DNA from 4 places in the Streptomyces sp. BBFR102 genome. Region 1 is predicted to be linked to each of the others. Evidence: riboswitches for the same ligand, from Rfam matches in the RefSeq annotation. Region 1 holds a riboswitch; each other region holds the start of a gene.
What was found. A riboswitch is a leader RNA that binds a small molecule or an ion and turns the genes downstream of it on or off. The one in region 1 is predicted to bind cyclic di-AMP.
Positions count from the first base shown of each region.

Region 2: another riboswitch for cyclic di-AMP. It lies ahead of ACSLIC_RS23425 (peptidoglycan DD-metalloendopeptidase family protein); the one in region 1 lies ahead of ACSLIC_RS11950 (M23 family metallopeptidase).
Region 3: another riboswitch for cyclic di-AMP. It lies ahead of ACSLIC_RS01540 (C40 family peptidase); the one in region 1 lies ahead of ACSLIC_RS11950 (M23 family metallopeptidase).
Region 4: another riboswitch for cyclic di-AMP. It lies ahead of ACSLIC_RS09065 (NlpC/P60 family protein); the one in region 1 lies ahead of ACSLIC_RS11950 (M23 family metallopeptidase).

Region 1 covers NZ_CP195757.1:2,695,894-2,703,348, forward strand. Annotated here, with positions in the region: gene ACSLIC_RS11945 (aldo/keto reductase) at 33-977, opposite strand; gene ACSLIC_RS11950 (M23 family metallopeptidase) at 1,301-2,368, opposite strand; cyclic di-AMP (ydaO/yuaA leader) riboswitch at 2,380-2,516, opposite strand; gene ACSLIC_RS11955 (PP2C family protein-serine/threonine phosphatase) at 2,775-3,947, opposite strand; tRNA gene ACSLIC_RS11960 (tRNA-Met) at 4,143-4,216, opposite strand; gene ACSLIC_RS11965 (TerD family protein) at 4,894-5,469, opposite strand; gene ACSLIC_RS11970 (ATP-dependent Clp protease ATP-binding subunit) at 5,828-7,455, shown strand, end outside.
Region 2 covers NZ_CP195757.1:5,296,496-5,303,950, forward strand. Annotated here, with positions in the region: gene ACSLIC_RS23415 (helix-turn-helix transcriptional regulator) at 1-3, opposite strand, end outside; gene ACSLIC_RS23420 (epoxide hydrolase family protein) at 67-1,224, shown strand; gene ACSLIC_RS23425 (peptidoglycan DD-metalloendopeptidase family protein) at 1,679-2,623, opposite strand; cyclic di-AMP (ydaO/yuaA leader) riboswitch at 2,625-2,805, opposite strand; partial or broken gene ACSLIC_RS23430 (SAM-dependent methyltransferase) at 3,215-3,667, opposite strand; gene ACSLIC_RS23435 (bifunctional phosphatase PAP2/diacylglycerol kinase family protein) at 3,696-5,219, opposite strand; gene ACSLIC_RS23440 (TIGR03086 family metal-binding protein) at 5,342-5,959, shown strand; gene ACSLIC_RS23445 (type 1 glutamine amidotransferase domain-containing protein) at 5,970-6,521, opposite strand; gene ACSLIC_RS23450 (DUF2795 domain-containing protein) at 6,679-7,029, opposite strand; gene ACSLIC_RS23455 (aminotransferase class I/II-fold pyridoxal phosphate-dependent enzyme) at 7,241-7,455, shown strand, end outside.
Region 3 covers NZ_CP195757.1:334,968-342,422, forward strand. Annotated here, with positions in the region: gene ACSLIC_RS01535 (ATP-dependent Clp protease proteolytic subunit) at 78-689, shown strand; cyclic di-AMP (ydaO/yuaA leader) riboswitch at 1,356-1,526, shown strand; gene ACSLIC_RS01540 (C40 family peptidase) at 1,530-2,003, shown strand; gene ACSLIC_RS01545 (ATP-binding protein) at 2,053-2,484, opposite strand; gene ACSLIC_RS01550 (helix-turn-helix domain-containing protein) at 2,736-3,599, shown strand; gene ACSLIC_RS01555 (DUF397 domain-containing protein) at 3,609-3,848, shown strand; gene ACSLIC_RS01560 (8-amino-7-oxononanoate synthase) at 3,880-5,046, opposite strand; gene bioB (biotin synthase BioB) at 5,221-6,444, shown strand; gene ACSLIC_RS01570 (adenosylmethionine--8-amino-7-oxononanoate transaminase) at 6,437-7,455, shown strand, end outside.
Region 4 covers NZ_CP195757.1:2,031,397-2,038,851, forward strand. Annotated here, with positions in the region: gene ACSLIC_RS09055 (dihydrofolate reductase family protein) at 1-484, shown strand, start outside; gene pcrA (DNA helicase PcrA) at 510-3,032, opposite strand; cyclic di-AMP (ydaO/yuaA leader) riboswitch at 3,327-3,506, shown strand; gene ACSLIC_RS09065 (NlpC/P60 family protein) at 3,515-4,690, shown strand; gene ACSLIC_RS09070 (hypothetical protein) at 4,801-5,154, opposite strand; gene ACSLIC_RS09075 (hypothetical protein) at 5,202-5,336, opposite strand; gene ACSLIC_RS09080 (NlpC/P60 family protein) at 5,607-6,701, shown strand; gene ACSLIC_RS09085 (SCO4225 family membrane protein) at 6,714-7,046, opposite strand; gene ACSLIC_RS09090 (PI-PLC domain-containing protein) at 7,139-7,455, opposite strand, start outside.

The DNA of each region.
Region 1 (7,455 bases):
CGAGGCCGCCTCCCGGGAGGCTGCGGTCGGGTTCAGGCCGAGGCGACCGTGAGCAGGCTCAGTTCCTCGTCGGTCAGCGTGAGGTCGGCGACGGCCAGCAGCGCCGGGAGCTGTTCCACGGTGCGGGCACTGGCGCTCGGCGCGGCCACGGTCGGGCGTGCGGCGAGCCAGGCGAGGGCGACCGACGCCACCTCGACACCGTGCGCCTCGGCGACGGTGTCCAGGGCGGCCAGGACCTTCTGGCCGCGCTCGGTGGCCAGGAGCTGCCCGGCACCTGCGGCGCGGGGGCTCTCCACGGTGGTGCCCGGGCGGTACTTGCCCGTCAGGAAGCCGGCGGCTAGGGCGTAGTACGGCACCACCGCCAGGCCCGCACGCGACGCGACCTGCTGGAGGCGGCCTTCATAGGTGTCCCGGGAGACGAGGTTGTAGTGGGGCTGGAGCGCGACGTACCGGGCCAGGCCCTCGCGGTCGGCGAAGTCGAGGGATTCCTGGAGGCGTTCGGGGCTGATGTTGGAGGCGGCCACGGCGCGCACCTTGCCGGCCTTCACCAGGTCGTCGAGGGCGGTGACGATCTCCTCGACCGGCACCGACGGGTCGTCGAAGTGGGTGTAGTACAGGTCGATCCGGTCGGTGCCGAGCCGCCGGAGCGACTCCTCGGCCGCCGCCTTCACGTTGGCGGCGGAGAGCCCCTTGAACTGGGGGTGGCCGCCGACCTTGGTGGCCACGACGATCTCGTCACGGTGGCCACGGGAGGCGAGCCACTTGCCGATCACGGCCTCGGACTCACCGCCCTTGTTCCCCGGCACCCAGGAGGAGTACGTGTCCGCGCTGTCGAGGAAGTTGCCGCCCGCGGCGGCGTAGGCGTCGAGGACGGCGAAGGACTGCGCCTCGTCCGCGGTCCAGCCGAAGACGTTGCCGCCGAGGGCCAGCGGAAAGACGTCGAGATCAGAGTTGCCGAGAGGACGGAGAGAGGTCATGGGGAGATCAACAAACGAGCCGGTCCGCCCATTCCTGGTGCAGCCGCATCCGGAGGGGACGCGCGGGTGGTGTGGAGACGAACAGGTCCGGCGGCCCTGACGTCGGGGGGTAGCCGTCAGGACCGCCGGAGTTCAGCCCGGCCGCTGCGGGACGCGGTCGCCCCGCAGCGGCCGGTGAGTCACGCAGAAGGAGCGCAGGAGACGCGGGAAGGGACCAGCTCGGAGGATGTGGACACACCGGCTGTGAACCGTGCCGGGGTGAAGCGACAGGCGGGCGCCCGTGCCCCGTTCAGACCTCGGGGAGGCGCCCGCCCGTCGGCACGTCAGATGTTGAGGCCCTTGCTCCGCAGCCAGCTGAGCGGGTCGACGCCGTCGCCGCCGCCCGGGTGGATCTCCAGATGGAGGTGGGGCCCGGTGACGTTGCCGGTGGCGCCGACGCGGCCGATCACGTCGCCGGTGGTGACCTTCTGACCGGCGCTGACCGACATCGACGACTGGTGGGAGTACCAGAGTTCGGTGCCGTCCTCCAGCTCCAGGATGGTCCGGTAGCCGTACGATCCGGCCCAGCCCGCTTCCTTGATGGTGCCGGAGTGGATCGCCTTCAGCGGGGTCCCGGTGGGAGCGGCGAAGTCGAGTCCGGTGTGGTAGCCGGAGGACCACATGGTGCCGCTCTGGCCGTAGGTCGAGGTCAGGGTGTACGAGGTGGTGGGGAGCGAGAAGCTGGCGGCGAGCTTGGCGAGGCGCTCGGCCTCCTCCTTCTTCCGCTTCTTCTCGGCCTTCTCCCGCTCCGCCTCGGCCAGCTTCTTCTCGGCGGCCTCCTGGACCTTCGCGGCCTCAGCGGCGGCCTGCGCGGCGGCGGCCTGCTCGGCGGCGTGGGCCGCGCTCTGGTCGGCCTGGTCCTGCTGGTGCTCGGCCTGCTGGATGATGCGGGCCCGCAGCGCCTCGCCGGCATCGGTGGTGCCCTGCTCGACGTCGGCGACGGTGACTCCGGCGCCGGTGAGCGGGCTGGCCGCCACCTGCGTGTCGGACTCCGCGTCGGAGCCCAGCAGCGTGCCGACGCCCGGCAGCGAGTCGACCTCGGGGAGGGACGCCTTGACGGACGAGAGGTCGGGGAGGGAGATGGAGACGGGGGGCTTCTCCTTGGCGGTGGCGATACCGCCGGCGCCCACCGCGGCGATCACGCCGACACCGAGGACGGTGGAGGAGCGGGCCAGGCCGCCGCCGCGCTGCTTCGCGACACGGTGTCGGCCACGGACGGGGCGGATGGACTCCTCGGTGGGATTCCATTCCTCCCAGGGCCCCCCGGCGGGTCCGTAGGCCGTGGGACCGGTGACCGGTTCCTCGTCGTTCGGCACGAACAGGGCCTCAGGGGCAGGACGGTTCGACGCCACGCGGGCGCTCTCCTTTCCTTCCTTCTCGCCTACCGGGTTAGCTGACGGGTTCGGAGCAGGAAGGTCTCCTACGGGCGCCTCGAAAGGCGTCCGATTCACCCCAAGGAGTGGTTCCCCGGTTCCCTACGGGATTCGGCGCGTGCGCGCGGAGCCGTCTCGGGTGACGGCCGGGACAACCGCGCTGCGTTATCGAACGTTAATAGACACCCACCCCGGATTCCAAGCTGTTCCAGGTGATCGTTGGACTCCGGGGCCTGGACGTACCGGGGCACCGGGGGGCGGAGTCGGGCGAGTTGACTGCCCCGAACCACCGCATCCACACCTGACGGTGTGTCAGTTGTTATGCGGGGAGCGTCCGTTCACTCACTCTCGGTGACCTGCCCGGCGACGTGCCGCGGCGGGCGCCTCAGGGCCGCCGGAGCGCGAGCAGCGCCATGTCGTCCTGCGGACCGCCGCCGGTGTGCGCGCCGACCTCCCGGGAGAGGGCCTCCAGGAGATGGCCGGGCGTCTCGAAGCGACGGCCCGTCAGCCGTGTCACCGGGTCGTAGAAGACTCCGCGCCCATCCCGCGCCTCCGTCAGGCCGTCGGTGAAGAGCAGCAGGGTGGCGCCGGGCGGGAACGGCACCGCGTCCGAACGGTCCGGCCAGACCCCGAGATCGCCCATACCGAGCGGCAGCGCCGGCTGGGTCGGCACCAGGGCCCGTACGTTTCCGTCGCCGTGGAGCACCAGCGGCTCAGGGTGGCCCCGGTTGACCGTGCGGACGACCGACTGCCCGGGCGGGATCTCCGCCAGCAGCGCGGTGGTGAACCCCTCGAACTGGTCCAGCCCCTCCCGCCGCACCCCCTCGCGGGCGAGGGCGCGTTCGAGCCGCTGGGCGACCCTCTCCAGGCTCGGCTCCTGCTCGGCGGCCTCCCGGAACGCGCCGATCACCACGGCGACCGCCTCCACCGCGCCGAGCCCCTTGCCGCGTACGTCGCCGACGAGCGACCGCACCCCGTACGGAGTCTCCTGCACGGCGTAGAGGTCGCCGCCGATGAGCGCGTCGGCCTGGGCCGCCTCGTAGCGGGCGGCGACGTCGAAGCCGCCGATGCGTTCGGCGGGGATGGGCAGCACGGCGCGCTGGGCGGCCTCGGCGATGTTGCGCGCACTGGCGAGTTCCTCTCCGCTGCGGATGACCAGGCGGTTGCTGAGCACCGCGAGGAGGGCGCAGGTCAGGATGGTGAGCAGCTCGGTGGTCGAGACCACCCCGCCCAGGGTCGCGGTCTGCCACTGGAGCAGGCCCACGACGCCCAGCGCGGCGCCCCCGGTCAGCAAGGTGCCGAAGAGCGAGAAGAACGGCGCGGCGATCAGCGGCGCCGCGGCGTAGAGCGGGCTGGCGCTGAAACGCGGCGGCGTGGCCTCGTCGAAGACGATCCCCGCGACGATCAGCGCCGCGGGCAGCAGCCGCACCAGCATTCGGGACCTGCTCCTCGTGCGGCCGTCGCCGAGAAGACCCCGGCGGGCCGCGCCCCGCTCGGCGGGAGGTGCCTCGGCGGCCGGGCGGCCCGTCTCCTTCTCCGCTTCGCCGCGTTTCCCCACCAGCCTGTCTCCTGATTTATCGGCCGGCCCCCGGTCGGCCCGGCCCGGACACGCACGCTCCCGCGCCGGCGCTTCCCCCCATGCTTCCGCCGGCCCCGTGCAACGGCGACCGGACAGCGCCGAACGAGTACCGGGACCACGCACACACGACGAAGGCCCGGACTCCTCGAAAGGAATCCGGGCCTTGGCCTTCAGTAGCGGGGACAGGATTTGAACCTGCGACCTCTGGGTTATGAGCCCAGCGAGCTACCGAGCTGCTCCACCCCGCGTCGGTAAGACCAACTGTACGCCATCTGGGAGGCCCCTCGCGCCACCCCTCGCTCCGGGCTCCCCGGGCCCGCCGCCATCCGGCGACGACAGCACGGACGGCCGGACGGCAGCGGGCCGCCCGGCCGGTCCGCCGCCGGCGTCCGCCTGCGGCCCGGGCAAGGGCGGTCACGGCCAGCGCGATCTGGCTTCCCCGTTCGGCCCAGCCGACGCCCCTGATCCCGGCGAGACCGGACCGGCCGGAGACGAAGACGCCGATGTGCATCCCCCACGATGCCGACGACGGTCAGCGGCAGCCGACACGCTGGCGGCCGGGGACGACCACGCGCCCCAGGACTCCGATGGCGACGCCGGTGCCGATCGCACCGATGGGCCCGCCATTCCTGTGGGCCACGCCGCTCGTTTCCGCCGTGCCGAGCCTGGCGGACCGTTGGCGAGCATGTCCCCCGCGCCGCGACGGGCCAGTCCCGCACCGGCCGGAATCAGGCGATCCGCGGCCTCGCCGGACTCTGGGTGGTGCGCGCAGGGCGCGTGGGACACCGGGCGTACGCCTCTCGCAGCCACGGCAACACCCCTCCCCGCGCCCACCAGGAGCACGGAGAAGGGGTCGCGGAGAGCCCGTCGCCCGCCCGGGGGATTGGGTTGCCGGCCGGGCGACGGGTGTTCGGGGGGGGGTGGGTCAGACGTTGACGCCGAAGTCCTGGGCGATCCCGGCCAGGCCCGAGGCGTATCCCTGGCCGACCGCGCGGAACTTCCACTCGGCGCCGTGCCGGTAGAGCTCGCCGAAGACCATGGCGGTTTCGGTGGAGGCGTCCTCCGTCAGGTCGTACCGCGCGATCTCGGCGCCGCCCGCCTGGTTCACCACGCGGATGAAGGCGTTCCGGACCTGGCCGAAGCTCTGACCGCGGGACTCCGCTTCGTGGATGGAGACGGGGAAGACGATGCGGGTGACCTGCGGCGGGACCGCCGCGAGGTCGACCTTCACGGCCTCGTCGTCGCCGTCACCCTCGCCGGTGAGGTTGTCACCGGTGTGCTCGACGGAGCCGTCGGGGCTGGTCAGGTTGTTGTAGAAGACGAAGTGCCGGTCGGAGACGACCTTGCCGGACTCGTCGCAGAGCAGGGCGCTGGCGTCCAGGTCGTAGTCGTTGCCGGTCGTCGTGCGGACGTCCCAGCCGAGCCCGACAAGGACCGCGGTCAGCCCGGGAGCTTCCTTGCTGAGAGAGACATTGCCGCCCTTGGCCAGGGAAACGCCCATGGTCTTCTCCTTCTGCGGTTCGTCCTGCGTGCTGGTGCCGGGTCCCGCACCGCGGCGCCGTACTGCCCCGGGTGCGGGCGGGGAGCGGCGGCCGGACCGGAGGGCCGGCCGCGTGTCGTCGTACGACTCGCAGCCGCCACGCCTGCGCCGGGCGCCGTGGGTGGCGGCGCCGACGCCGTCGAATCTACCTCATCTCTACACGCATGTAGAAGCAGTCCCGGGTGCCCTCGCCTTCCTGCCGCGGCCCGCACGTCCTCTCTGCCCAACAGGCGCATCCCGTCACCCTTTGTTCTAGTGGGAAAAGTCGCCAATCGACGGAAGAGCCATCAGCCAGCGAACCTCCGCGGAGGCACCCACCATGTCGTTGTCGTCCTTCGGGTCCTTCGGGGGCCCGGGCCCCGACCCCTTCTCCGATCTGCTGAACCGCTTCTTCGGGATGACTCCCGGCGCCTCCCCGCCCGCCGTCCAGCGGGTCCCCATCGGCCGGCTGCTCACCGATTCGGCCCGTGACCTGCTCGGCCGCGCCACCGCCAAGGCCGAGGAGGACGGCTCCGAGGACCTCGACACGGAGCACCTGCTGTGGGCGTGCACCCAGGTCGAGCCCTCCCGCTCGCTGCTGGCGCGGGCCGGCGTCGACCCGGACAAGCTCGCGACCGCCGTCGCGCAGGTGCTGCCGGGCGAGAGCCGGACCCCGTCCGCCGAACCGGGGCTCACCCCAGCGGCCAAGCGCGTCCTCATCGCGGCGCACGCCCGCTCGCAGGCGGCCGACGTCTCGTACATCGGGCCGGAACACGTCCTCGGAGCGCTGCTGGACGACCCGAACTCCGGCGCGGGACGCTTCCTCCAGGCGCAGGGCACAGACCCCGGCGCGCTCTCACGGCGTGCGGACGCGACAGCGCGCTCCGAGGGCACGCCGGCCTCGGGCAAGCCCGACAGTGAGACGCCGACGCTCGACGAGTACGGCCGCGACCTGACCGCCGAGGCCAAGGCGGGCAAGCTCGACCCGGTGGTGGGCCGGGCCGACGAGATCGAGCAGACCATCGAGATCCTCTCCCGCCGCTCGAAGAACAACCCGGTGCTCATCGGCGAGCCCGGCGTCGGCAAGACCGCGATCGTGGAGGGCCTGGCCCAGCGGATCATCGCGGGAGACGTCCCGCGCACGCTCCACGACAAGCGGGTGATCGGGCTGGATCTGTCGGGGCTGGTCGCGGGGGCGCAGTACCGCGGGCAGTTCGAGGAGCGGCTGAAGAACGTCATCGACGAGGTCAAGGCCGCCTCGGATTCGACCATCCTCTTCATCGACGAGCTGCACACCGTCGTCGGCGCTGGTTCCTCCGGCGAGGGCGCGATGGACGCGAGCAACATGCTCAAGCCCGCCCTCGCCCGCGGTGAGCTGCACGTCGTCGGCGCCACCACCATCGACGAGTACCGCAAGCACATCGAGAAGGACGCGGCGCTGGAGCGGCGCTTCCAGCCGGTGCTGATCGAGGAACCGAGCGTTCCGGAGACCGTGGAGATCCTCCAGGGGCTGCGCGACGGGTACGAGGCGCACCACGGGGTGCGGTTCAGCGATGAGGCCCTCGGCGCGGCGGCGGCGCTCTCCGACCGGTACCTGACCGACCGGTTCCTCCCCGACAAGGCGATCGACCTGATGGACCAGGCCGGAGCACGGGTGCGGCTGAAGTCCCTCGGGCGTTCCGGCGAGGAGATCGAGCGCGAGGACGAGCTGGCGAAGCTCACCCGGGAGAAGGACGAGGCGGTCGACGCGGAGCAGTTCGAGCGCGCCGGCGAGCTGAAGGAACGTATCGCCCGGATCGAGTCGGAGCTGGCCGGGATCGAGGAGCGCCGGGAGGGCGTCGTCGAAGTGACCGTCGACGACATCGCCGACGTCCTCGCCCGCCGCACCGGCATCCCGGTCGCCCAGCTGACCGCCAGCGAGAAGGAGAAGCTGCTCAAGCTGGAGGACGCGCTGCACTCGCGCGTCGT
Region 2 (7,455 bases), 2.6 Mb from region 1:
CATGACGGGCAGTCTCCCTCGCACCTAGGACCGTATCTGTCCTGACCCGCCCGTAGCGTTCTTCCCATGAACAGCCTGGCGAGCACCGACCCCTCCATCCGCCCCTTCCGCATCGACATCCCGCAGGCCGATCTGGATGACCTGTGCGAGCGGTTGGCGCGCACCCGCTGGCCCGACGAACTCTCCGGCGTCGGCTGGTCCTACGGCGTCCCGGTCACCTACGCGAGGGAACTCGCCGAGTACTGGCGCTCCGGCTTCGACTGGCGCGCGCAGGAGGCCGCGCTCAACCGGTTCGACCAGTTCACCACCGAGATCGACGGGCAGCACGTCCACTTCCTGCACGTGAGGTCCCCCGAGCCCGACGCACTGCCGTTGATCATCACGCACGGCTGGCCGGGCTCGATCGCCGAGTTCATGAAGATCATGGGCCCGCTCACCGACCCGCGGGCCCATGGCGGCGATCCCGCCGACGCGTTCCACGTCGTCGCTCCGTCCATCCCGGGGTTCGGGTTCTCCGGGCCGACCACCCAGCCGGGCTGGGATCTGCACCGGGTCGCGCGAGCCTGGGCGGAGCTGATGCGGCGCCTGGGCTACGAACGTTATGGCGCCCAGGGCGGCGACAGCGGTGCCGTGATCTCGCCCGAACTCGGCCGTGTCGCCCCCGGGAACGTCGCCGGGGTGCACGTCAACGGCGGACTGGGCTTTCCGACCGGCGACCCGGCGGAGTCCGACGGATTGTCGCCGGTAGAGCTGGAGCGGCTCGGGCAGTACCAGGACCAGGACGGCAGCGGCTATGCGATCATCCAGGCCACCCGTCCGCAGACCGTCGCGTTCGGCCTGACCGACTCGCCGGCCGCACAGCTGGCGTGGATCGCGGAGAAGTTCAAGGAGTGGACCGACCCCGCCCGCGAGCTTCCCGAGGAAGCTGTCGACCGGGACCAGTTGCTCACCGACGTGAGCATCTACTGGCTGACCGGCACCGCCGCCTCCTCGGCCCGGCTGTACAAGGAGAGCGCGAAGTCCTGGGGCTCGGCCGTCTCCGCGTCCCCGGTGCCCCACGGCGTCGCTGTCTTCCCCGGGGACCCCGGAGTGCGTCGTATCGCCGAACGAGAGCACAACGTGACGCACTGGTCGGAGTTCGACCGCGGCGGCCACTTCCCCGCGATGGAGGCCCCCGACCTGCTCCTCGATGACATCCGGGCGTTCTTCCGGACGGTCCGCTGAACCGCCACCGCCCGAGGAGCCGGAGATCTGCCGCCCTCGCCTGAAGCGTGGTGCAGAAGGCCGGGAGCGGAGCGCTCCCCTTGCGGTCGAGGGCTGGACCGGTACGGGCGGGAGACCTTCACCGCGTTGCGGACGGGCCAGTTCAGGCAGTTGCGAGGAACTGGCCGCCTGACGGTCCCCGCGCCCTTCCTGCTCGGGGAGCGCGGCGCCCCGCGCGACACGCGGGAGGTGGCCGCACGCGTCGGCGCGCTGGTGGGCCGTGCCGAGGTGGAGATCGTGCCCGGCGCGGGCCACGCGCTGCCGACGGGCCGGCCCGCTCCGGTCGTTGATCCTCGGGACGGCCGGGCGGTAGCGACCGGCGGCACGCGCGCGGCCGGGGGCCGGGCCGGGGCGGTGTGCCCCGGTCCGGCCCCCGGCCGGCGGTGAGGAGAGGACCCGGCGGTGCCGGGAGGTGTCAGACGGAGACGCCGTGACCGCGCAGGTAGGCCAGCGGGTCGATGTCCGAGCCGTAGCCCGGGCCGGTGCGGACCTCGAAGTGGAGGTGCGGTCCGGTGGAGTTGCCGGTCGATCCGGAGAGGCCGATCTGCTGGCCGGCCGAGACGGTCTGGCCGGACGAGACCGAGAGCGACGACATGTGGGCGTACTGGGAGTACTTGCCGTCGGCGTGCTTGATGACGACCTCGTTGCCGTACGAGCCGCTCCAGCCGGCGGAGACGACGGTGCCCGCGCCGACGGCCTTGACGGAGGTGCCCGAGGAGGCGGAGAAGTCGACACCGGTGTGGTAACCGGAGGACCAGCTGCCGCCGGAGGCGCGGTAGGCGGTGGACGGGGAGGAGTCGACCGGGCGGACCCAGCCGGTGGAGGCGGCGGGCTGCTCGGCCTGCTCGGCCTGCGGCTTCGCCGGGGCGGCCGGCTGCGGCGCCGTCTCGGTCTTCTTCGCGGTGGAGGCGCTGGTGTCGGCCTTGGGCGCGGCCTGCTTCGGCGCGCTCTGCGGCTTGGCCGGGGCGGACTTCGGGGCCTCGGCGACGGTGCCGTCCACCGAGAGCTTCATGCCCGGGAGGATGAGGTCCGGGTTCGAGCCGACGACCTTGCGGTTGTCCTGGTAGAGCTGCTCCCAGCCACCGTCGACGTGCTGTGCGGCGGCGATCTTGGCCAGGTAGTCGCCGACGACGACCTCGTAGGTCTTGGTGTCGGCGGAGGCGTTCTTCGGCGCCTGCTGCTGAGCTGCGGCGACGGCCTGCTGGACGGCGACGGACTCCGGCGCCGACTTCTCGGCGGCCTGTGCGTGGGCGGCGCCCATCAGCGGCAGGGCCAGGGCGGCGCTGCCCGAGCCGGCGACGGCCAGCGTGCGGGCTATGCGCATGGTCCTGGTACGGCGGTGCTTCCCCTTGGCGGGCATGAAGGTTCCTCTCCGGCGCCTGCGAGGTGAGCTGTCGGGTTCGGGCTGGAGCTGCCCGGCCGCGCCGTGTGGCGCGGCTTCACCCCTAGCCGGGGGGCCGGTGGCGTGCGCGGTGCGCTGCTCCGGTTCCGGCGGCTTACCTGGGTCCCCCGCTCCTGCCGTGGAAGGGTCGATGTGGGATACCGGACGGCGGCAGGATTAGGCGGTCCATCCGGAATGACGGTGACCGTAGACGAGCCGGGCTCCCGGGAACAAGCAGCGTCGGCGCCCTGGAAGTCGCTTTCTTGATCCTTTGTTCCGGAGGTGGTCACCCTCCGTAGATTCGTGATCTTTCCGGGCGTGGCGGGTGCTGCGCCCCGGCCGGTGGTGGCTGCCACGGACCGTGACCGCTATGACGCTGCTCACGAGGCGGGCTCAACGGCGCCCGGCGTGGCGGCAATTGGCGCATATGGGGGTGGATGCCCTATATGTCCGTAAGGAGGGGTGTCGGTCGGCAGGGTGGGTAGGCCGGATGGGGCGCGGCGCCCGCCCCGCACGAGGGTGACGCTGTGTCACCCCGGCCGGGTGTGGACTCGCGGCCCGCTCCGCTCGGGCGCGGCAGAGCAGCTCCCCGTGGAGCACCGCGGACCAGCTGTCGGGGGCCGCCGCCCACCGACGCCAGGCCGCCGCGATCCGCTCCAGTCCGGCCTGGTCCGCCTCCCCGAGGCCGACCGCCCGCGTCGCGTACCCGGAGGCCGTCGCCCGGTCCGCCCCACCAGGCCCGCTCCGCCTCGTCGGCGTAGCACCAGGCGGAGGCGGCCGCCGTGAGGCCGTTGAACCCGGCCTCACGCGCCCACGCCCGCAGCCGCCGGCCCGCGACCCGCTCGCCCGCGCCACGGACCGGTACGGCTCCAGCCACGCGTCGAGTCCGGGGCGCGCCGGGTGCCAGGTCGTCGCCGCGCAGTCCGCGTTGCGCACGGCGACCAGGCGCCCGGCGCACACCCGGCGCATCTCGCGCGGGGCGCCCACCGGATCGCCGGGGTGCTGCGGCAGCCGGTGGGCGTGGGCGCCTCCCGTGCGCGGGGTCGCCGGATCAGAGCGACAGCGGCCGGTACACCCGCAGTCCCTCGTGGAGCTTGTCCAGCTCCAGGCTCGGACCCGCGTCGCTCACCTCGCCGTCGAAGGCGAGCGGCGTTCCCGGGCTGATCCCGCCGATCCGCAGCCGCTGCACCCGCACCGCCGCGTGGAACGGCGAGCGGGACAGCGGGCCCGCCAGCGCCGCGGCCACGAGCCGGAACCCCGGCCCGCGCCCGCCGTGCACCGCGCGGACGTCCAGCAGGCCGTCGGCCAGATCCACCCGTCGCCCGCCCGTCAGCCCCATCCGGCGGTAGGTGCAGTTGCCCGCGAACAGCAGCCACAGCGGGCGCCGCTCACCCTGGACCACCGCCTCCAGCGGATGGTCCCGGCGCCGCACCCGCACCGCCGCCACCACGTCCGCGAGCCGCCCGCCGACCCGGCCCGACCAGCGCTCCCGCTCCCGGACCAGCTCCGGGTAGACCCCCAGACTGAAGGTGTTGAGGAAGTGCCCGGTCCGCTCGCCGGAACGGAAGCGGCCCACGTCCACCGCGACCGCGTCGCCCGCCTCCACCGCCCGGCACAGCTCCTTCGGGTCCTCCATCCCGAGGTCGTACGCGAAGTGGTTGAGGGTGCCGCCCGGCAGCACCGCCAGCGGCAGCCCGTGCCGCAGAGCCACCCCGGCCGCCGCGTTGACCGAACCGTCGCCGCCGCAGATGCCGAGGGCCAGCGCACCTTCCGCCGCCTTCTCCAGCTCCGCCACCAGCCCCTCGCCCTCGCACTCCACCACCTCGGCCTCCGGCAGCAGCTCCCGCAGCACCCGCGCCTTGTCGGGGGTGCCGGCGCCCTGGTTCACCACCATGACCAGGCCGTGGCCCCGGGGCAGCGCCGGTACGTCCACCAGCGGGCGCCCGGGGGAGGGGAGCTGGTCCCGGGTCGGCGCCAGGCCGCGTACGGCGAAGGCGGCACCCGCGCCCAGTGCCGCCCCGGCCAGCACGTCACCGGGGTAGTGCGCACCGGTGTGGACGCGGGAGGCGGCGACCGCCGCCGCCAGCGGGGCCACCGCCGCGCCCAGGCCCCGGGACTCCATCGCCACCCCCGTCGCGAAGGCCGCCGCCGACGCCGCGTGGCCCGACGGGAAGGAGGAGGTGATCGGCTGCCGCTTCAGCTGCCGTATCAGCGGCACCGACTCCAGCCCCGGGCGCCGCCGCCGCACCGTCCGCTTGCCGAGGGTGTTGATGGTGGCCGAGGCCAGGGCGAGCGAGGCCAGCCCCCGCACCGCCGCCCGGCGGGCGCGCGGCGAACCGGTCACCGCGAGCCCCGCCGCGACCGCGCCCCAGAGCAGGCCGTGGTCGGCGCTCCGGCTCAGCTTCGGCAGCACCCGGTCGGCACCGGGCCAGCGGCGCGCCGCGACCGCCTCGAAGACGGTGCGGTCCAGCGCGACCAGCCGGTCGGCCGACGAAGCCGGGGGCCAGGCGCGCGCACGGCGGGCACCCGGGGGGCGCCACCGGGTGGGCAGGGGGTTCACAGGGTCAGGACGCATGCGGCACGGGTACCCCCGTGCGCGCCGATCACCCGCACCGGCGCGCGAGCCGGGCCGTGTCCGTCACCGGAACGGACGCCCGCCCCCGGCGAACGCGCCCCAACGGGGTGAGGATGGACCCCATGTCCTCCTCCGGCCCGTCGGGCGCAGACCCCGAGACGAGTACCCCCGGTCACTCCGAACTCCTCGCGCGGCACGAGGCCGCCCTGGACCTCTTCGACCGGAGGGTCCACGACATCCTCGACGACCAGTGGGACCACCCCACCCCCTGCACCGACTGGAACGTCCGCGACCTCGTCGCCCATCTGGTCTCCGAACAGCTCTGGGCGCCCCCGCTGCTGGCCGGGGAGACCATGGAGTCGGTCGGCGACGCCCTCGACGGCGACCTGCTCGGCGAGGACCCGGTCGGCGCCTGGGAGGCCGCCGCGCGCGGCGCCCGCGAGGCGTTCGCCGCCCCCGGCGCGCTCGACCGGACCGTGCGGCTCTCCTACGGGCCGAGCCGCGCGGACCACTACTGCGGCCAGATGACCACCGACCTGATCATCCACGCCTGGGACCTGGCCCGCGGCATCGGCGCCACCGAGCACCTCCCGCCCGAACTGGTCTCCTTCGCCGACCGCGAGACCGCCCCCTACGCGGGCGACCTCTCCGGCAGCGGCGTCTTCGCCCCGCCCCTCACCCCGCCCTCGGGCGCCGACCCCCAGACCCGCCTCCTGGCCCGGCTGGGCCGGGAGGCGTAGCCGCAGAGATTCAGCGAGACGCGGCCGCCGCCGTCGTGAAGACGCCCACCAGGGCCTCGTTGAAGGCCGGCAGGTCGCGCGGGGTGCGGCTGGTGATCAAGGTCGTCGGTCCGCCGGAGTCGACCCGGACCGCCTCGTCCACCCAGGTGCCCCCGGCGTTGCGGATGTCCGTCGCCAGGCTCGGGTACGAGGTCAGGGTCCGGCCCCGTACCGTTCCGGCCTCGATCAGCATCCACGGGGCGTGGCAGATCGCGGCGATCGGCCGACCCTGGTCGACGAAGTCCTTCACCAGGCCGACGGCGTCCGCGTCGGTGCGCAGGTGGTCGGGGTTGGCCACGCCGCCCGGCAGGACCAGGGCGTCGAACATGCCCGCCGACACCTCGCCCACCACCTGGTCGACGACGAAGCGGTCCCCCTTCTCCAGATGGCGGTAGGAGAGCACCTCGCCCGGCCAGGTCGACACCAGCACGGCCTCTCCACCCGCCTCGGTCACGGCCTGCCACGGCCCGGTCAGTTCGCTCTCTTCCACGCCCTCGGGGGCCACCAGGAATGCGACACGCATCGGCGTTCCCGCCCTTCGAATCCTCGTCCCGGTCTCTCCGGCCCGCCCGTCCGGCGGTCCGGGGTGGCCTGCCCGCCGCCATCCGGGTGTCCTTCCAGGGTCGCGCGGACCGCCCCCAGGAGCAAAAGGGCCCGGGGGACGGTCCGCGTCCCCTCCCTCAGGCGTCGGCCCGGGCCTCCACCACGGCCGTCGCCAGCTGCTGCACGTTGCGGTACGTGGTCTCGGCGGGCAGCGGCGCCAGCAGCGCCACCACCTCGTCCGGACAGTGCCCGGCGTCCAGCACCCTGGCCAGCTCCGGCGCGCGCGCCGGGAAGGGCGTGCGGCCCAGCCGCCGCCCCAGCTCGTGGCGGACCTCCGCGATGTCCGGGTGCGCCCCCAGCGGGTCGCCGGGCTCCGCGTCGTGCCACTCCTCGGACCGGGTCGGATGGCCCGACCTCAGGTAATCGCGCAGCTCGTGCTTCATCCCCTCGTCGCGGTGGACGCTCATCCGGTCACTGCCTCGTTGCATGCTGTGCCCTTCTGTACGGGTCCGTTCTGCGGTACGGCCGTCGCGGGCGCCGGGCCCGGGCGGCCGTGGCCCCACGCGTACCCGGGGCACCCGGGCCGAACCGTCCCGGCCCGGCCGCGCCGTTCCCCGGATCGGAGGCCCCCGGTGGTGGGCGGGCCCGGGGCGCGGCACAGTGCGAGAGGGGTAATGCGTTCGAGCGGAGGTACGGCGGATGGAGAGTGCCCTGGAGGGCCATGGCCCCCTCCGGTACGGGCCACCCGTACCGGAGCCGGGCCTGCCGGTCGTGCCCGAACTCGCCGTCGTCCTCGCCGGCGCCGCCGGCCGCCCGCACGCCGAGCCCCCCGGCGGCGGCCCCGCCCTCCTGGCCGCCGCCCGGGGTTACTGGGCCCGGCGCGGCCTCGCCGCCGACCCCGCCCTGCTCGCCGC
Region 3 (7,455 bases), 2.4 Mb from region 1:
TGTACGTCCTGTACATTTTTTACAGATGATGCGGCGAACGAGCGCCGCACCGCCGTCCGTGAGATCTGGGGTCCTCCATGCAGCGCGCCACCGCCCGCCACCACCTCCCCGAGTTCACCGAGCGCACCTCACAGGGAACCAGGACGCAGGACCCGTACAGCAAGCTCTTCTCGGAGCGGATCGTCTTCCTCGGCACCCCGGTCGACGACGCCTGCGTCACCGACGTCATGGCCCAGTTCCTCTACCTCGAACACGCCGACCCCGACCGGGACATCCAGCTGTACATCAACTCCCCCGGCGGCTCCTTCAGCGCGATGACGGCGCTCTACGACACCCTCCAGTACGTCCGCTGCGACGTGGCGACCACCTGCCTCGGACAGGCCAACTCGGCGGCGGCCGTCCTGCTCGCCGCCGGCGCTCCGGGCAAGCGGCTGATGCTGCCGGGCTCCCGGGCCGTCATCCGCCAGCCCGCACTGACCGACCCGGTGGAGGGGCAGGTCAGCGACCTGGCCATCGAGGCGGAGGAACTGCTGCGCATGCGCGCCCTGTTGGAGGAACTGCTCGCCCGCCACACCGGCCGCGACCGGGCACGGATCTCCGAGGACATCGAACGGGACCTGCACCTCGACGCCCGGCAGGCGGTGGCGTACGGCCTCGCCGATGAGCTGATCGGCAGCCGCAAGGGCTAGAGGATCCGGCGGATCCTGTGCGGTGTCCGCGACATCCGTGTGTGCCACGGGCCGATCGGGCCGCTGCCGCAGCCGCGCCGTGAACCGGGGCGCCGAGGCTCCGCACAGCCCTGCCCGACGGGTGCGGGGGCGGCGACACCGGAGGCACGCGTCCCACTCCGGGAGACGGCGGGACTGGGTCTCATCAGGACCGGAGCCGGACAGCGGGGGCCGCCGTCGCCGTGCGCCGGGCACGCCCTCCGGACCGGTGGGGCGTCAGCGGAGGGGCCCGTCGCGCTCCCCCGCCCCCGCCGAGCGCCGTTCACCGCGCGGCGGAGCGCACAACCCGCCACACGCCCGGCGCGCCACGCCCGGAACGGCCCGTACGGGCTACCCCCGGACGGTGTATTCCGGGCCCCTCTTCCCGGCCCCTCCGGGTTGCGCACGCGGTCCGCCCCCGTCTACGCGTCGGCCGCTCCGCCGCTGGTCCGGCCCTGCGTCCCGACGTGGACACGCCCGGGCCCCGCACCGTGCCCACTCGAACAGGGCAGGGGAGGCCGAACTCACAAACCGCCCCCTCCTCCCCGAAAACGCCGCCCTCGTACGTGAAGATCCGTCAGGACGACAAGCCCCCGCCGCAGCGGCGGGGCGGTCCGGGCGGACGCCGAGTCCTGCCGCCGTCCGGACGACAGGTCGACACCGAGTGGATCGGCAGGAGTGGAGGACCCAGGCACGACGGGCCCAGGAGACCGGCGACGGACTCCCACGGCCCTTGGGGTGAAGCCGCCGCGGCGGCCGGGCGACTTCGCAGGTCCGAACCCGACAGGTCATCCTTCACAGGCGGCTGACGAAGGGTTACGCATGACTGAGCGCAATCGAGTCCCGTCCCTGCTCTCCCGGGCCGGCGCCGTATCGGCCCTCTCCCTCGCCGCGATGAGCACCACCCTGGTCGCCCCGGGCGCCGCGCCCGAGGCGGCGGCGGCCACCCACGCCGCCAAGGCGCTGCAGATCGCCTCCTCGATGAAGGGCTCGCCCTACCGGTACGGCGCGACAGGCCCCCGCAGCTTCGACTGCTCGGGGCTGACGCTCTACTCGTACAAGAAGGCCGGCAAGAAGCTGCCACGGACGGCCGCGCAGCAGCACAACCGGACCAAACGGATCTCCGCCGCCAGTCGGCGCAAGGGCGACCTGGTCTTCTTCCACTCCGGCGGCCACGTCTACCACGTGGGCCTCTACGCCGGGGGCGGCAAGATCTGGCACTCCCCCAAGAGCGGCGCGGTGGTGCGGCTGGAGAAGATCTGGACCGGCAGCGTGCGGTACGGGCGCGTGAACTGAGCGGCGCCGCCGGCGGCCGGCCCGTACGCCCCGGACGTACGCGTACGGGTCAGCCGCCGACGGTGCCGGGCCAGGGCAGGTCGACGCGGACGGTCTTGCCGCCCTCCGCGGTCGGCACGACGGTGAGCCGGCCGCCCTGCTCGGCGGTGAGCCAGCGGACGATGGCCATGCCCCGGCCGCTGTCCTCCTGGACCGCCGCCTGAAGCCTTCTGGGCCAGCGCGGATGGCTGTCGGTGACGCCGAGTCGCAGCCGCTCGTCCTGGTGGAGCGCCATGGAGACGGTGAAGGTCGGCGAGTGGCCCTGGGTGTGCTGGACGGCGTTGGTGACCAGCTCCGAGATGATCAGGCGGACGGTGTCCGCCGCCTCGGAGTCCGCCGGAAGGCCCCACTCGGAGAGAACGGTCAGGACGTGGGTGCGGGCGGCGGAGACCGAGGCCGGATCGCTCGGCAGAGTGACGGTTGCTTCGTGGTGGTCTGCCATGGCTGCGTCGCCCTTTCCTCGGAGCCGGTCGCGGCCCCGTGGACGGATGAACTCGGGGTGTGGCGGGACCGGTTGCCTCCACGTCAGACTGCCACTGTGTCGTCCGTCACGTGAGCCGATCCCTCAAGATGTGCATATATCTGTCGCTCGATGCGGTGAACTCTGCGACGGGCGACCGCATCCGGCCCCTCCCACGGGTGTGCCATGGGCGGCGTCGCCCGCACCGAAACGGCCACCGGAAGGAGACCCGCATGCGGAACGGACCCGCCGTGCGCCGGCGCAAACTCGGAGCCGAGCTGAAGGCCCTGCGCGGCCGCGCCGGCCTCACCAGCGACCAGGCGGCCGGGCTGCTGGGCTGGCACCAGTCGAAGGTGAGCCGGATCGAGACCGCCCGCAGCGGGGTGAAGCCCGAGGACGTGCGCCGCCTGCTCGACGCCTACGACGTCCGCGAGCCGAGGCTGCGCGAACTGCTGGTGGCGCTGACCGGCACCGAGCGGGACGGGGAGCACCGGCGCTGGTGGCACCGCTACCGGGGCGTGCTGCCCCCGGAGTACCGGGACTTCATCAGCCTGGAGTCGCAGGCGACGCGGATGCGGACACTGGAGACCTCGGTGGTACCGGGGCTGCTCCAGACCCCGCAGTACGCGCGGGCGGTGACCAGGGCCTCCCTGGCAGGGGTGCCTCAGGCGCAGGTGGACGAGTTGGTGGAGGTGCGGCTGGCGCGCCAGGAGGTGCTGCGGGCCGACCGGCCGTTGGAGCTGAGCGCGGTGATCGACGAGTCGGTGCTGCACCGCCGGATCGGCGGCCCGGAGGTGATGCGCGGCCAGTTGGCGGCGCTGCGGGAGGCGGCCGCGCTCCCCCATGTCGTGGTCCAGGTGCTGCCGTTCACCTCGGGAGAACACATCGGCCTCACCGGCCCTTTCGTTATCTTCTCTTTTCCGAACATGAACGATCTGGATTTGGTCGTTCTTGACCACCTGACGAGTAGCCTCTATCTGGAGCGGAAAGAAGACCTCTCGGCATACGCCGACGCCTTCGCCTCCCTTCAGGCGCGGGCGCTGTCAGCAGAGGACTCGCTGCTTCTCCTCGCCGAGAAGCACGACGACGGCCCGTAAGGAGGCGCCGTGACCGCACAGCCTCGGTACGTCCCGGTCAGCAGCTCACTGCAAGGCGTCCGGTGGCGGCGCAGCAGCCGCAGCACCGGGATGAACAACTGCGTGGAGACCGCCGAACTCACCTCGGGCCCGCACGCGGGTCTGCTCGCCGTGCGGGACTCCAAGAACGCCCTCGGCCCCGCACTGCTCTTCTCCCCCGCCGCATGGCGGGGCTTCGTCACCGCGCAGGGCCCTGGCACCACGGCCTGACAGCGGCTCAGGCGGCCCCGCCCTCCCCCGCTCAGCGGGCGGTCGGCGGGGCCGTCCGCGTGAGGACGTCCAGAGCCCGGTCCAGGTCGGCCGGGGTGAGGTCGGCGCTGGCCGTCAGCCGCAGCCGCGAGATGCCGTCGGGTACGGACGGCGGCCGGAAGCAGCCCACCGCCACACCCTGTTCGCGGCAGCGCGCGGCCCAGTCGGCCGCCTCCTGGGCCGAGGGCGCGCGCACCGAGACGACCGCCGCGTCCGGCCGGGCGGCCTGGAACCCGGCGGCGGTGAGGGCACCGTGCAGGTCGCGGGCGGTACGGCGGACCCGGGCGGCGCGCTCCGGTTCGGCGCGCAGCAGGCGCAGGGCGGCGAGCGCGGCGCCGGCGGCGGCCGGGGCGAGGCCGGTGTCGAAGATGAAGGTGCGGGCGGTGTTGACGAGGTGGTCGATCACCACGGCCGGGCCGAGGACAGCGCCGCCCTGGCTGCCCAGCGCCTTGGAGAGGGTCAGGGTGACGACGGTGTCGGGCGCGCCGGCCAGCCCGGCGGCGTGGGCGCTGCCCCGGCCGCCCTCGCCGAGGACCCCGAGGCCGTGGGCGTCGTCGACGAGGATGCCCGCGCCGTGTTCCCGGCAGGCGGCGGCGAGCGCCGGGAGCGGGGCGGCGTCGCCGTCGACGGAGAAGACCGCGTCGAAGACGCCGAGGGCCGGGCCCCGGTGGGCGGCGAGTGCCTTGCGGACCGCGTCGGGATCGGCGTGCGCGACCACCTCGGTGGCGCCCCGGGCCAGCCGGCAGCCGTCGATGAGCGAGGCGTGGTTGGCGGTGTCGGAGACCAGCAGGGTCCCGGCGGGGGCGAGCGCGGTGACCGCCGCGAGGTTGGCCGCGTACCCCGAGGCGAGGACGAGGGCGGCCTCGGCGCCGCAGAAGCCCGCGAGTTCCCGCTCCAGTTCGGCGTGGAGCGCGGTGCTGCCGCTGACCAGTCGGGAGCCGGTGGCGCCGGCACCCCAGCGGCGGGCGGCGCCGGCTGCGGCCTCGGTGACCTCCGGGTGGCGGGCGAGGCCGAGGTAGTCGTTGCCGGCGAGGTCCAGCGTGCCCCAGGCGGCGGGCCTCGGGCGCAGGGCGCGGGTCAGCCCGGCCTCCGCGCGGCGGGCAGCCGCCCGGCTGGTCCAGGCGAACGGCCCGACGGGTCCGGGGGTGGAGTGGGGCATGGGCCGTCCTCAGCTTCGCCGGGGCAGGGCGGCCGGGCCGCCGTTTGTGAGCAGTGCACAGACACTAGCCGGTCGGAAGCCGGGGCAGGATGTGGTAATACCCACAGCACTCACCGGGGGCGTTGTAGGAAGTCTCCTTGGCCCGGGGCGGCTCCGTGCGTCAGGATCAGCCGCATGGATCTCCTGAAGACGCTGGTGGACAAGGGACTTCGGCGTGAGCTGCCGACCCGTGACGAGGCGCTCGCGGTGCTCGCCACCTCCGACGACGACCTGCTGGACGTGGTGGCCGCGGCGGGCCGGGTGCGCCGTGAGTGGTTCGGCCGCCGGGTGAAGCTGAACTACCTGGTCAACCTCAAGTCCGGGCTCTGCCCCGAGGACTGCTCATACTGCTCGCAGCGGCTCGGCTCGCAGGCGGGCATCCTCAAGTACACCTGGCTGGGCGCCGAGGAGGCGTCGAAAGCGGCTGCCGCGGGGCTCACCGGCGGTGCGAAGCGGGTCTGCCTGGTGGCGAGCGGCCGGGGCCCGACCGACCGGGACGTCGACCGGGTCTCGAAGACCATCGAGGCGATCAAGGCGGACCACGAGGACGTCGAGGTCTGCGCCTGCCTCGGGCTGTTGTCGGAGGGTCAGGCGGAGCGGCTGCGCGCGGCGGGCGCCGACGCGTACAACCACAATCTGAACACCTCCGAGGCGACCTACGGGGAGATCACCACCACCCACACGTACGCGGACCGGGTGGAGACCGTCCAGCGGGCGCAGGGCGCGGGCCTGTCGGCCTGCTCGGGGCTGATCGCGGGGATGGGCGAGAGCGACGAGGACCTGGTCGATGTGGTCTTCTCGCTGCGCGAACTGGACCCGGACTCGGTGCCGGTGAACTTCCTGATCCCCTTCGAGGGGACGCCGCTGGCCCGCGAGTGGAACCTCACCCCGCAGCGGGCGCTGCGCATCCTCGCCATGGTGCGGTTCGTCTGCCCGGACGTGGAGGTGCGGCTCGCCGGGGGCCGCGAGGTGCACCTGCGCACCCTCCAGCCGCTCGCCCTGCACCTGGTCAACTCCATCTTCCTGGGCGACTACCTGACCAGTGAGGGCCAGGCCGGCCAGGCGGACCTGGAGATGATCGCGGACGCCGGGTTCGAGGTGGAGGGCGCGGGGACCACGACGCTGCCCGCGCACCGCGCCGACGTGCTGCCGGGGGGCTGCGGCGGCCACGGGGCGGCCGAGGACGCCGGCGCACCGGCGCACGCCTGCGGCTCCGGGGCCTCCGGCGGCTGCGGCCCGTGCGGCGGCGCGCACGCGGAGCCCGAGGTTCCGGCCGCGCGGGAGGCGGGCGAGGCCCGCACCGACCTGGTGGCAGTGCGGCGCCGAGGTGCGGGAACGGACGTCGCCCCCAATGCCTGAGCCCACCCAGGCCCTGCTGTCGCCCGCCGGGTCCTTCCCGGCGGACCCGGCGGGGCTGCTCGCCCTGGACCGGCGGCACGTCTGGCACCCGTACGGCCCGATGCCCGGAAGCTCCGACCCGCTGGTGGTGGAGTCGGCCTCCGGGGTGCGGCTGCGGCTGGCGGAGCCCGTCGAGGGGGTGGCGGAGCTGGTCGACGGCATGTCGTCCTGGTGGGCGGCGGTGCACGGCTACCGGCACCCGGTGCTGGACGAGGCGGTCCGCGACCAGTTGGGGCGGATGAGCCACGTCATGTTCGGCGGGCTCACCCACGAGCCCGCCGTGCGGCTGGCGACCCGGCTGGTGGAGCTGGCGCCGGAGGGTCTGGAGCACGTCTTCCTCGCCGACTCCGGATCGGTGTCGGTCGAGGTGGCGGCCAAGATGTGCCTGCAGTACTGGCGTTCGCTGGGGCGGCCGGAGAAGCACCGGCTGATGACCTGGCGGGGCGGCTACCACGGTGACACCTGGCAGCCCATGTCGGTCTGCGACCCCGAGGGCGGCATGCACGACCTGTGGTCCGGGGTGCTGCCCCGGCAGGTCTTCGCCGACGCGCCTCCGGACGGCTTCGACGCCCCCGTCCCCGAGGCGTACACGGCGCACCTGTGGGAGACGGTCGAGCGGCACGCCCACGAGCTGGCGGCGGTGGTCGTGGAGCCGGTGGTGCAGGGGGCCGGGGGCATGCGCTTCCACTCCCCGGCGCTGCTGCGGGTGCTGCGCGAGGCGTGCGACGCCCACGGGGTGCTGCTGGTCTTCGACGAGATCGCCACCGGTTTCGGCCGCACCGGCGCCCTCTTCGCGGCCGGGCACGCCGGGGTCTCTCCCGACGTGATGTGCGTGGGCAAGGCCCTGACGGGCGGATACCTGACGCTGGCGGCGACGCTGTGCACCGGCCGGGTCGCGGCGGGGATCGCCCGGGGCGAGGTCCCGGTGCTCGCGCACGGCCCGACCTTCATGGGCAACCCACTGGCCTGCGC
Region 4 (7,455 bases), 660 kb from region 1:
CTTCGACCCGGAGGTCGTCGGCGGCACCTGGGACTCGGTGCTGGAGCGGGCCGACGCCCTGCTCTACGGCCGCCGCACCTGGCAGGTGATGGCGGCGGCCTGGCCGCAGGCCGAGGACGACCCGTTCGCCGGGCGGATGAACGCGATCCGCAAGTACGTGGTCTCCGGCACGCTCGGCGAGGCCGACCTGACCTGGAACAACAGCCAGCTGATCGCCGGGGGCGAGGCGCTGGAGGTGATCCGCGGGCTGCGCGCCGGCGGGGGGCGCGACCTCGTCCTGCTGGGCAGCGCCTCGCTGGCCCGGACGCTCCTCGCCGAGGGCCTGGTCGACGAGCTGCGGCTGATCGTCATGCCGGTACTGCTCGGGGGCGGCAAGTCGCTCTACCCGACGGACGGCGGCAAGCGGCCGCTGGAGCTGGTCTCCACCACGACCAGCCCGGCCGGCGTCAACGTCTGCACGTACCGGGTCCTGCGCGAAGGCTGACCCGGTACGGCCCGGGGCCGCTCCCCTACAGCTTCTCGACCGGCGCGTACCGCAGCAGCAGCCGCTTGGGCTTCTCGCCGCCGAAGTCGACGGTGGCCTCGGCGGCCGAGCCCGCTCCCTTGACGCCGACGACCGTGCCGAGGCCGAACTGGTCGTGGGTGACGCGGTCACCCACGGCCAGCGAGACCACCGGCTGCTCGGCGGCGCGCCGGGTGGCGAAGGCCGGGGCGCCCTTGGCGCGGGCGGAGGAGGAGAGCGAGGAGGCGACCGAACCGGCCGGGCCGCGCGGGCTCACGGCGGCCGGCGCGCCCATGGCCCCGGTCCGCTTCCAGTGCAGGTGCTGCTCGGGGATCTCCTCCAGGAAGCGGGAGGGCGGGTTGTACGAGGGCTGGCCCCAGGCGCTGCGCATGGCGGCGCGGGTGAGGTAGAGCCGCTCGCGGGCGCGGGTGATGCCCACGTAGGCGAGGCGGCGCTCCTCCTCCAGCTCCTTGGTCTGGCCGAGGGCGCGCATGTGCGGGAAGACGCCGTCCTCCATGCCGGTGAGGAAGACGACGGGGAACTCCAGGCCCTTGGCGGTGTGCAGGGTCATCAGGGTGATGACGCCGGAGCCGTCCTCGTCCTCGTCGGGGATCTGGTCGGAGTCGGCGACCAGGGCGACCTGCTCCAGGAACTCGGGGAGCGTCCCGGCGCCCTCCTCCTCGCCGCGGTCCTGCTCGAACTCCAGGGCGACGGCGGCCAGCTCCTGGAGGTTCTCGATGCGGGTCTCGTCCTGCGGGTCGGTACTGGCCTGGAGTTCGGCGAGGTAACCGGTGCGCTCCATGACCGCCTCCAGGACGGTGGCGGGCCCGGCGCCGGACTCGACCACCGTGCGCAGCTCTTCCATCAGCGCGTTGAACCGCTTGACGGCGTTGGCGGAGCGGGCCGCCATGCCGTACGCCTCGTCGACCCGGCGCAGGGCCTGCGGGAAGCTGATCCGCTCGCGCTGCGCGAGGGCGTCGATCATCGCCTCGGCGCGGTCGCCGATGCCGCGCTTGGGGGTGTTGAGGATGCGGCGCAGGGAGACGCTGTCCTCCGGGTTGGCGAGGACGCGCAGGTAGGCGAGGACGTCGCGGACCTCCTTGCGCTCGTAGAAGCGGACGCCGCCGACGACCTTGTAGGGCAGGCCGACCCGGATGAAGATCTCCTCGAAGACCCGGGACTGGGCGTTGGTGCGGTAGAAGACCGCGATGTCGCCCGCCTTGGCGTCGCCCGCGTCGGTCAGCCGGTCGATCTCCTCGGCGACGAACTGGGCCTCGTCGTGCTCGGTGTCCGCGACGTACCCCGTGATCCCGGCGCCGGCCCCGGCGTCGGTCCAGAGGTTCTTCGGGCGGCGGTTCTCGTTCCGCTCGATGACGGCGTTGGCCGCGGTGAGGATGGTCTGGGTGGAGCGGTAGTTCCGCTCCAGCAGGATCGTGGTGGCGTTCGGGTAGTCCTCCTCGAACTGGAGGATGTTGCGGATGGTGGCGCCGCGGAAGGCGTAGATCGACTGGTCGGCGTCGCCCACCACGCACAGCTCGGCCGGTTCGGGGGCCGGGTGGAGCGGGTCGTGGTCGGACTCGGCCCCCTCGGGGACGTCCGCCGGGCGGTCGGCCGGGGTGCCGACCAACTCCCTGATCAGGGAGTACTGGGCGTGGTTGGTGTCCTGGTACTCGTCGACCAGGACGTGCCGGAAGCGGCGCCGGTAGTGGTCGGCGACCTCCGGGAACGCCTGGAGCAGGTGGACCGTCGTCATGATGATGTCGTCGAAGTCCAGCGCGTTGGCCTCGCGCAGCCGCGACTGGTACATCGTGTACGCCTGCGCCAGCGTCTTCTCGAACCCGTCGGCCGCCCGGGCCGCGAAGTCCTCCGGGTCGACCAGCTCGTTCTTCAGGTTCGAGACCTTGGCCGTGAACGCCTTCGGCGGGAAGCGCTTCGGGTCGAGGTCGAGGTCGCGGCAGACCAGGGCCATCAGCCGCTTGGAGTCGGCCGCGTCGTAGATCGAGAACGACGAGGTGAAGCCGAGGTGCTTCGACTCGCGGCGCAGGATGCGCACGCAGGCGCTGTGGAAGGTGGAGACCCACATGGCGCCCGCGCGCGGGCCGACCAGTTCCTCGACGCGCTCCTTCATCTCGCCCGCGGCCTTGTTGGTGAAGGTGATCGCGAGGATCTGGCCGGGGTGCACGCCGCGCTCGCCGAGCAGGTGGGCGATGCGGTGGGTGAGGACCCGGGTCTTGCCGGAACCGGCTCCGGCCACGATGAGCAGCGGCGACCCGCTGTGGACGACGGCGGCACGCTGCTCGTCGTTGAGTCCGTCGAGCAGGGCGGCCGGGTCGACTGCGGGACGGGGGGCGCCGTCCCGGTAGTAGGCGTCCCGGTCCGCGGGCGCGTCGAACTTCCCGCCGAACAGGTCGGCGGGGATCTCCTCCGGCGCCTCCTCCTCGGGCGGGGGCGGCGGCTCGTCCCCGAGCCGGGCGGAGGGCGCCGAGGACTGGAGGTCGGCCAGGAAGCTGTCGTCAAAGAGGCTGCTCATCGCCTACCGAGTCTAGGCCGCCCCGCCGACAACCGGGCCGGCCTTCCTGGGACCGGAGCCCTGGCCGCGGAGAACGTGACGTACCGGACACGGGTGCGGCTCCAGACGATGTGCGCCAGGTCACCGCGGTGACCGTCCGAGCCCGCCTTTCGACCGTTCACCGACAAGATAACGAAAACGTATCGGGCATATCGCACATCAACCTTCACAGGCACCACACGAGTTGGCTAGCGTGCTGGCCGGGTCGGTTCGTCCCCCACCGGCGACTCGCGCCGGAGCGCACCGCCCCCTGCCGAATCCGGTACGCCCCCCCCACGGGCCCCGGAGCCGGGGACCCACCGCGCACCACCGGGGTGAATCGGTACCCGCCACGGACCAGGCCCGTATTCGGGGCCCGCCCGTCCGGAACCGTAGGGCAGCCTTCCGTCCGCCCGAACCCGACAGCTGACCCGGCAGGCGGTCCACGGAAGGAGTCGCACGTCTTGGCGTCGCATCGCAAGCCTCGTGCCCCGCGCAACCGCACCGCCGGTGCCCTCGGCCTCACCACCGCCGCCCTCACCTCGGTGGCCCTGCTGTCGCAGACCGCGCAGGCGGCCCCGCAACGGCCGGCGGCCAAGCCCTCCCTGGAGGAGGTGCAGAACAAGGTGGACCGGCTCTACCGCGAGGCCGGCACGGCGACCCAGAAGTACAACGCGGCCCAGGAGCGGACCCGGACCCAGCGCGCCGAGGTCGACAAGCTGCTGGACGGCGTCGCCGAGCGGGCCGACAAGCTGAACGCTGCCCGTGGCGAGCTGGGTGCCTTCGCCGCCGCCCAGTACCGCAGCGGCGGCCTCTCCGAGACCGCCACCCTGCTGCTCGCCGACGACCCGCAGAGCTGGTTCGACCAGAGCCAGCTGATGAACCGCCTCACCCAGCGCCAGAAGGTGGTCATCGACGACTACCAGGCCCAGCAGGCCGAGGCGGGCCGCGAACGCGCCAAGGCCGCACGCCAGCTGGAGAGCCTCACCGAGTCGCAGCGCGCCCTCAAGGACAGCAAGCGCGAGGTGCAGGGCAAGCTCACCGAGGCCCGCACCCTGCTCTCCGAGCTGACCGCCGAGGAGAAGGCCCGGCTCGCCGAGATCGAGCGGAGGAAGCAGGCCGCGGCGGAGCGCAAGGCGAAGGAGCGCGCCGCGGAGGAGGCGGCCGAGCGCGAGGCCCGGGAGGCGGCCGAGGAGAAGGAGCGCGAGGAGTCCGGCTCGGGCTCCGGGTCGGGTTCCGGCACGGGCACCGGCTCCGGCGGCGGCTCCACGGCACCCGACTCCTCGTACGCGGCCAAGGCCGGGAAGGTCATCGCCTTCGCCCGCGCCCAGATGGGCAAGCCGTACGTGTGGGGCGCGGCCGGCCCCGACTCCTTCGACTGCTCCGGCCTCACCCAGGCCGCCTGGAAGACCGCCGGCATCTCGCTGCCGCGCACCACCTGGGACCAGGTCGGCGTCGGCCAGAAGGTCTCCGTGGACGCCGCCCAACCCGGTGACCTGGTCTTCTTCTACGACGACATCAGCCACGTCGGCATCTACATCGGCGGCGGCGAGATGATCCACGCCCCGAAGCCCGGCGCCGATGTCCGGGTCGAGTCGATCTACTACATGCCGATCCACAGCGTGGTGCGGCCGGCCTGACCGGCCCGCGCGACGGCGAAGGCCGGGCTCCTCCCCGTCGCTCGACGGTGGGGGAACCCGGCCTTCGCCGTGTGTGCAGCGGCCCGCGCGGTGCCCGGTGGGCGGCGGGGTCAGGTCCAGACGGTGGCGATGAAGATGTTGAGGACGGTCAGGCCGCCGACGGCGGCGAAGACGCCCTTGCCGACCTTCTCGTCGTCGCGTTTCACGTAGACCAGGGCGAGGATCACGATGAGGACCAGCAGCTTGATGCCGATCTTCATGTGGTTGAGGGTGCCGCCGTCCATCTCGCGCAGACCGACCAGGATGATGCCGGTCACGAGCATGGTGAGGGCGCCGTGGAGCATGGCGGGGATGAAGCGGGCCGTACCCGCACCGATCGCCTTCATCTGGGTGAGGAAGCCACCCAGGAGTGCGGCGATGCCGATGATGTGCAGGCCGACGAACACATTGATGAGAACGTCCATGGCTCGCACCCTAACGAGGCCCCCGGCACCCCCGGCGCACCAGGGTCCTACCCGCCGAGACGGCGGTGGTCCACGGGCAGGGGCCCACGGCTGAGCACCGTGCGGACGTCGCGGACGGGACCGATGGCGAGGATCTCGTCGAGCAGCACCTGCTCGTAGGGCGGGAGCGGGAGGCGGGCCATTCGGTCACGGGCTCCCGGCAGATGGCGCAGAGGTGGCGGGGAAGTGGTCGCAAGCGGTCGGGGAGCGGTTCCGGGCGGATGTTTGCGGACAATCCGGCACCGGGCCGTGACATCCGGGATTAGCTCCTCCCTGGCGCGTCCGGCAGTCGGCATAGTCCACAGGCACCGGCCGCGCCACCGAGACGGCCCGGCGAAACCCGCTCCCCCTGTGCGGGCTCCGCCAGGGCCCGGCTCACCCCCCCCCGACCCCGATTGGAAGGACGCGCGGCTGTGGCCTCGCACCGGAAGCCTCGATTCCGCAAGCTGGCGGTGAATCTCCCCGCCCCCGGGCGCCTCACCCCGGGAGCCTCGCTGCGTACCGCCACCGCCACCGCGCTGGCCCTCGCCGGGGCTGCGGGGTCGGTGGTCGCCGGGTCGCCCGTGGCGCAGGCCGCGCCCGACCCGACCCCGGTGCAGGTCAAGGCCGAGGTGGACCGGCTGCACCGGGAGGCCGAGATCGCCACCGAGAAGTACAACGGGGCGAAGGAGGAGGCGGACAAGGGCGAACGCCGCCTCGACCGGCTCCAGGACGAGGCCGCCCGGCGTACCGCCCAGCTCGACCAGGCCCGTACCGCACTCGGCACCACCGCCGCCGCGCAGTACCGCGCGGGCGCGGTCGACCCGTCCGTCGAACTCTTCCTCACCTCGGACCCGGACGGCTACCTCGACCGGGCCGCCCGCGCCGACCGCGCCGCCGGACGCCAGAACGCCCAGATCGCCGGGGTGCGCCAGAAGATGCGCGCCGTCGACCGGTTGCGCGCCGAGGCCGACACCGTCCTGGCCGGGCTGGAGAAGCGCCGCGGCGAACTGCGGACGCACAAGAAGACCGTCACCGGCAAGCTGGCCGAGGCCCGTGCCCTGCTCGCCCGCCTGACCGCCGCCGAACGCGCCGAGGTCACCGGCGAGGACCCGCGCGCCTCCCGCGACCAGGCCCGCCCCGCCACCGCCCCGGCCACCGGCGCGGTCAAGGCCCCCGACTCCCGCGCCGCCCAGGCCATCGCCTTCGCCCGTACCGCCATCGGCAAACCGTACGTCTGGGGCGCCACCGGCCCGAACGCCTTCGACTGCTCGGGCCTGACCCAGGCCGCCTGGCGCGCCGCCGGCGTCTCGCTCCCCCGCACCACCTACACCCAGATCAACGCCGGCCAGCGCGTCTCCCGTGACCAACTCGCCCCCGGCGACCTGGTCTTCTTCCACTCATCGATCAGCCACGTCGGCCTCTACATCGGCAACGGCCAGATGATCCACGCCCCCAACCCGAGCGCCCCGGTCCGCGTCGCCCCGATCAGCGAGATGCCGTTCGCGGGGGCCACCCGGGTGGGGTGAGGCAGCACCGGCTCAGGCGTGGCTCGCGCCCGGCCGGCCGCTTCCACGCGGCGGGTCGGTCAGCCTGCGGTACCCCGCGCCGAGCGCGAGCGCCTGGGCCAGGGCGCCGACGCCGACGCCGACGAAGGGGAGCGGGCCAGGGAGGGAGACGAAGAGGAAAGAGGTCGGGGCGGTGACGAAGAAGCCCCAGACGGCGGCCAGGCTCGCGTCGGCGTGGGGTACCAGGAGCGTGTCCACGGTGATCCAGATCCAGACGGCGGCCACGACGGCCAGGTAGGCGAGGGCGACCGGGTTGAGCAGGGCGCGGCGGACGGTCGTACCGGCGGAGCGCTGGGCGGCAGCCATGTGTGGGTCTCCTGAATACCGTGGTGGGTGGTGTCGGGTCCCACGGTGTCAGGGGCGGGGCGGGACAGCCTGAGTAGAGGTACTCACGCGCGTCATCGGTACGTGTAGGTGTTCAGGGCGTCGACGGCGGACAGGGGGGAGCCGTCGCCGTACTGGTCGACCGCGAGGAAGTTGGGCTTCTTCGCGGCGGCGGGGAGGCAGTGGTTCTCGGCGCGGTCCTGGAGCTTCGCGTTGTCGTTGGCGTAGGTCGGGTACATGGGGACGTCGCGGAAGTGGTTCATCACGAAGAGGCGGCGGAAACCGGGCTCCTCGCGGGTGAGCGGGACGTCGTCCCAGCGGCTGCGGCAGGACCAGTCGGCGTCGCCGATGCCGCCCCCCATCGACCAGTGGTTCTCCACCGTCCAGTCCT